One region of the Paenibacillus sp. S-12 genome, then DNA from elsewhere that is predicted to be linked to it. Evidence: riboswitches for the same ligand, from Rfam matches in the RefSeq annotation. Region 1 holds a riboswitch; the other holds the start of a gene.
The links. A riboswitch is a leader RNA that binds a small molecule or an ion and turns the genes downstream of it on or off. The one in region 1 is predicted to bind cyclic di-AMP.
Positions count from the first base shown of each region.

Region 1 (3,171 bases):
GCAGAGCTGAGTAATAGTCAGCAGCCAACGTTCGCATGGGGTGAATCCGGTACAGGAATCGATTCCTGGCTGGTAGGGCGACTCTTCGCGCCCGAATCCGTCAGCTAACCTCGTAAGCGTACGGGAGAGGCGCGCCTGATCAGATGGCGACGTACCTCTTTCTTGCAAGCAGGGCTTCGGACAGATGAACAGGAGGAAATGGATATGTACGATGCGGACCGGGTCATTGCAGTGTTCGCAGGCTGTGAGATGGGAATTGACTTTATACGCCAATTGAAAGGAGCAGGATATTCGATAGCGGGTATCGCCCATAATGGACGGTTGGCGAAGCGATTGGAAGGTATTGGAGTTACTCCGGTATGTCGAATCAATACGACGGAGCCGAAGGCGTGGGCTGTGCCTCATGTTCCAATTGGCCGAATCTATGTATTTGAACAAAGCTTTGCACTATCCTGCCGGCTGCTTCAAATATGCCGACAATGGACGACGGAGCCGATCACAATCGTAACGAAGCGTCATCATCCGCAGTCGATTTACCGATTGCTTGGTGCGAATTACGTCATTTATACGCAATCGGATCAAGTATCATTTTTACTATCTGATATCATCTAATTTATCCATATAGGCAATGCTCACCGCTGAATCCCATTCATGGGAACGGGGGAACCAACGTTCGTGCGCCAACTGTACATTTACAGTTCGCGCAAGGGGTGAATCCGGCACAGGAATCCGTTCCTGGCTGGTAGGGCGACTCTTCGCGCCCGAATCCGTCAGCTAACCTCGTAAGCGTCCAAGGAGGCAGCCTTTATTTCGTCGTGGAACAATTACGCGTACGTTTATTTGACAATGCGTGAGTGAAGCCACACGGAAAGGGTCCCTCTTTCCGTGTGGCTTTTTGTGTTGCCTGCGCGTTCTTATTGAGCCAATAAGGCTTGATAAGAACGGGATCGCGGCAGCATTGCCTGTAAGATGAGAACCTTATTCAGGAGGAGGAAGGGACAATGTTTGATGCAGTCATGATGATTCTTATCGCGCTGCTTGGACTGAGCGTATTGGGAATTCTCCATTGGTGCAAGGCGGAAGTGGAAGAACGAGGTGATCGCTCATGATGATCGTCTTATTCACCTTGATTACGGCTTTGTTCATTTACTTGTTATATGCCTTAGTCAAGCCGGAACGATTTTAGTTTAGGCAGAATCATTGTTGATATTTGTACATTAGAGAAGGGTGGAACGGAACGATGAGTGCAATCGAATGGATCGCCATTGGAATTACCTTATTGCTTGCCTTGGCGATAGCGCGTCCGATCGGAATATATATGGCAGGGGTGTTTGATAATAGCGGAGCTCCAAGACCGCTGGACTCTGTATTTGGGCCGATAGATCGATTTTTATTTACATGTTTCGGCATTAAGGACAAATCGCAAAGCTGGAAGGCATACGCCTTTACGGCAGTTGCCACCAACGTGCTGATGATTGTGGTGACATATGCAATATTCCGCCTTCAAGGGGTATTGCCGCTTAATCCGAATGGGATTCCGGGCATGGAACCGGGAGTGGCATTCAATACGGCGATCAGCTTCATGGCGAATACGAACTTGCAGCACTACAGCGGTGAAAGTGGGCTGTCCCTGCTGTCGCAAATGATGGGCATTATTTTCTTAATGTTCACGTCTCCTGCTACAGCTCTTGCGGCAGTGATGGCGATTATTCGCGGTTTGACTGGCAAACCGCTCGGCAATTTCTTGGCAGACCTTGTACGTTCGATTACGCGTATTTTCCTGCCAATTGCGATCGTTGCCAGTGTGCTGTTCATCTGGAATGGGGTACCGCAATCCTTAAGTCCAATGGAAAGTGCAGTAACTGTTGAAGGAGCAGAGCAGCACATTCCGCTTGGCCCTGTAGGAGCTATGATGTCGATTAAGGAGCTTGGCAACAATGGTGGCGGCCACTTTGGAGCGAACTCTGCTCATCCATTTGAGAATCCGAATGGTGTGACGAATTTAATTCATATTTTACTCATGCTAATGCTGTGTACAGGACTTCCATTTACCTACAGCCGTATGGTCGGCAACAAGAAGGAAGGACGAGTTCTATTCGTCTCGATGGCGATCCTGTTCCTAATTATGCTTAGTTCCTCTCTTACGGCGGAATATATGGGGAATCCGGTATTGAACGCTGCGGGATTAAGCGGACCTGGCAGCATGGAAGGGAAAGAAGTACGCATTGGCGTTGCTCAATCCTCGCTATATTCGGTCGTTACGACTGCATCAGAGACGGGCGGCGTCAATAATATGCATGATACGCTGACACCGCTTGGCGGCTTGATCCCGATGGCGAATATGATGCTGAACACCGTATTCGGCGGTGTTGGTGCAGGCTTTATGAATGTGCTGCTGTACGTCATGATTGCCGTATTCCTATCCGGTCTCATGGTCGGACGAACACCTGAGTTTCTGGGACGCAAGCTGGAAAGCCGGGAAATGAAGCTGCTGGCAGTTACTTTGCTGGTGCATCCGATCCTGATTCTTGTACCGACTGCGATTGCAGTTGCTACACAGGCGGATACGCTGTCCAATCCAGGGTTCCATGGATTGTCTCAGGCGTTGTATGAGTTTACGTCCTCGGCTGCGAACAATGGTTCCGGCTTTGAAGGGTTGGGCGACGCAACACCATTTTGGAACATTTCCACAGGGATCGTCATGTTCTTAGGGCGCTATGTATCGCTCATTACTCTGCTGGCAGTAGCCGGTTCGATGGCGAAGAAGCAGCCGATTCCGAATACAAGCGGTACGTTTCAAACGAATACGGCGCTGTTCGGTATCGTATTTGTCGGCACAGTGCTTATTGTAGGTGCTCTGACGTTCTTCCCGGCAGTCGTGCTTGGACCGGTCGCAGAACATCTGACGTTGTGGAAATAAGGGGGAACGGAAAATGAGAACGGAAAAACAGATGAAAACACCCGCACCATATGAACCGGCGCGCAGACATACTACAGATACGAAGGAACGGAGCATGTTCCAAGGCAGCTTAATGCGGGCAGCCTCGATTGATGCGCTGCGAAAGTTTGATCCGCGTCAGATGGTTAAAAATCCAATGATGTTCATTTGCGAGGTAGGCTTCGTCATTACGCTGCTGCTTACATTCGTACCAGATGCATTTGGCTCGCCAA
Region 1 is NZ_JASIUF010000004.1:14,416-17,586, forward strand. Features, by position in the region: cyclic di-AMP (ydaO/yuaA leader) riboswitch at 1-134, shown strand, start outside; gene NO352_RS02345 (hypothetical protein) at 205-612, shown strand; cyclic di-AMP (ydaO/yuaA leader) riboswitch at 627-804, shown strand; gene kdpF (K(+)-transporting ATPase subunit F) at 1,109-1,186, shown strand; gene kdpA (potassium-transporting ATPase subunit KdpA) at 1,241-2,920, shown strand; gene kdpB (potassium-transporting ATPase subunit KdpB) at 3,015-3,171, shown strand, end outside.

Region 2 (3,171 bases), on a different contig from region 1:
GACCCACCATAAACGAATATTTAGCTCATTTTCAGTTTCATTTCAGGATTAACGAACATACTATAGCCATCCCTTACATAAGGAGGTGGAACCAATGAAACGCAATTCAACCGTAGCAGCATGGACATGTCTGATGCTTCTGTTGATGGCATCGCCTGCAGCAGCGCAAAGCAGCAATGGGGAAAATGCTGTGTCAGATAAGGCCAAAGGCCAGACTGCCGTAAGTGTAGCCGCAACGAAGGTAGGACAGTCCAATGCGAAGCAGCAGGATTCGGAGACAGACAAGCAGTTAGAGCAGATACAAGCTCAGATGAAAGAGCTCCGTACAGAAATGAAACAGCTTCATGAGAAAAAGGTTCAATTGCTCGCCAAGAAGCATGGCATTTCGACAGAAGGGAAAAGCAGCAAGCAAATTCGTCAGGAACTGCGTGAGAAATTGGGCATAAAAGGACGACTGTTCCACGAGAAACATCACGATAACGGGAAGCCTGTCGAGGATCGTCAAACGCAGCTTCAGCATGAGGAAGAAAAGCATAAGGCAGCAGCAGACGCAGATGGGCTCACACCAGAAGAGATAAAGGCGAAATTCCAAGAATTAAACGGGTCAGCCAAATAAGTGTGCAGCGCCGATACAAGTATGCTGAATATCCAGATTTTAAATATTGGGACATGCGCGGCAGCGTATGTCCCTGTGTTATATAGGCTAGGAAATTGTGCAGAAACCAAAAGGTAATGATTTCGTAAATATATATAGAAGCATGAATCATTGGCATGCAGAGCTGCATAGGATAAAGGAGCCGAAATGTTACGGATGCGAGGGGATTAAATGAAACAACCCGACGAAAAGGCGCGTAGCGCTTCTCATCGGGTTATGCAGTCGTTCAATAATATTAAGAGTGCAGGAAACTAGTAAGCTATTTATCGTCTGTAGCAATAGACGAAAAGTCATTCTCGCTCAAAACTCGACGAGCACCTACATAGCGCTTCTCGTAGTAGTCCATGCTTAGGCTGTCGATGCGCGTACCCTTGCTAGTCGAAGCGTGTGCGAATTTGTTATCGCCTACGTAAATACCGACATGAGATACACCGTTGCCGCCGCTTGTGTCAAAGAAAACTAGGTCTCCTGGACGAAGCTCGTCTTTGCTTACTTTGTCGCCAGAGTCGAATTGCGACGAAGATGTGCGAGGGAGATCAATTTCGAACTTTTTGAACACGTACTTGGTAAATCCAGAGCAATCAAAGCCACTCGTTGATGTTCCACCATACTTGTACGAAATGCCTAGCAAACCGTCAATCGTGTTGTCCATTTTGGATGCTGCGAATGTGCTTCCCGCTCCGAGCGATGTAAACAAAACGCTCAGCCCGAGTACCGCTGTAACTAGCTTCTTCTTCAAAGGGAAAGCTCCTTCCGTGCCTGCGAGGTTAGCTGGAGGGTTCGGTTGAAGGACCCCTATGATCCCTGTGTTTCAAGATCAATTCACCCGTAAAAACTGGTTCCCCCGCTTTCCGGACTATCCGGAAATTCGGCAATCTGGTTTTGGGATATGTATTGCTGCGTGCGATAGTAACAATTTTGCAAGAGTTAGTGCCGCTTTCATGACAAAGTTGTAATAAATCTAGATTTATTGTAACAGACGATTTTTCCTTTGACAAATATTTTTTGTCCTTGACACGAAAAAAACTTGTCAAATCAGCGTTATTTTTCGCTGATAGACAAGTTTTTTATTTTTCTTATGCTGCTGTGCATCATTTCATCGTAACGCCTTGTAACTTTTGTAATGTTATCACTTCATGATGTCCTTATTTTCATTCCTATCTATTCATTACTTCTTGATCTATTGCTTCATTTATTTTGTTTATTTCATTTGCTGTTCAGCTTCCTGCCATACCGCATGACGAGCAGATAATCCCCACATTTTCAGCATAGTCATAATTGCAGGCAGCGCCTGTTGAATAATGAGTGCGGTAATGCCTGTGAACATTGCGGCAGCGGATGTAGACATAATGCCTATTCCAATTGTAGTTCCGATAAATATTAGAGATAGCCCGAGGATGGGCAGCAGGCGCCGCGTACCAGCCGTCACAGAGCGAATTAATGGTGTATCTGATGCGGCACCAAAGTTCAGGAACAGGAAAAGTTGGTGAACGAGCCAGCCGCCAATAAGCCAAGCGATTGCAAAGGGGGCTATGGCCATAAGCAAGGAAGTAAGAGAATTCGATGTTGACAGTGCATTCGCAGTATAGGGAACGAACCATATGGCAGGGATCGTGATGAGGAGAACTTCTAACAAATATAGGACAAGCATGGGCTTCCATACAAGCTTGATACCTTGAAAGAAGGCCAGCCCCTGCTGCTTGGGACGTGACATAGCATGGAATACGCCCGCATGAATAAAGGGCGTAAGCAGCAAATGGATGGCGATGAAGCCGATAAGGGCCCAAAAGTATGGCATATAGTCATTTGTCTTCATTAGATGGAATTGGCTTTCTGTTAGAAAGAGCTGCTTGCTCATTTCAGTAGGTGCAGGATCTGGGTAGCGGCGCAGGATAGGCGTCACGATTCCATCGACGAAACGGTAGAGGAAGAACCCCCATAACAGTTGGTACAAAAATAGAATAATCCAAATGTAAATATGATCTTTGCACCAATTCCAGCCTGATCGAACATAGGTTTTCACGCGATCACCACCCCAGAATGTTCGTAATTGCTTCGATTACCTTGATAACGGACAAGTTAACCCGCGTACGAATAGGTTCGTCGACATGAGCACGCATGTAATTGTTGATATGCTTGTTTTCGACGACAATAGTGTACAGTGGATCGACCATTACCCAGCTAAGCGGTGTTTTATGGGTTATCGTATACTGAATTCGATCTCCTTCTCCATTCCATGACTTGCGTGTTGTAGTTCCATCGGTAAATCCAAACACGATTGGAATAGAAGGATAATTGGCTCCCAGCTTGCGAATGTGAACAGTCGCTTCATATTTGATAGAGCCATTTGCTTCAATCGTACGAGATTCAATATTTTCTACAGCGAAGTCTGCCATTTGACCGTTGTACACATATTGTTGGAAGAAATCAATCCACTTGCGATTCGTTACCTGTTCAACGACGCGCTGGAAATCGGCTGTTGTTGGATGCTTGAAACGATATTTCTGCGTATAGGT
Region 2 is NZ_JASIUF010000024.1:41,073-44,243, forward strand. Features, by position in the region: gene NO352_RS22430 (hypothetical protein) at 95-616, shown strand; gene NO352_RS22435 (C40 family peptidase) at 915-1,394, opposite strand; cyclic di-AMP (ydaO/yuaA leader) riboswitch at 1,398-1,539, opposite strand; gene NO352_RS22440 (carbamoyl transferase) at 1,857-2,678, opposite strand; gene NO352_RS22445 (M1 family metallopeptidase) at 2,683-3,171, opposite strand, start outside.
Region 2: linked by a shared signal. The riboswitch ahead of NO352_RS22435 (C40 family peptidase) and the one ahead of kdpF (K(+)-transporting ATPase subunit F) in region 1 are both predicted to bind cyclic di-AMP.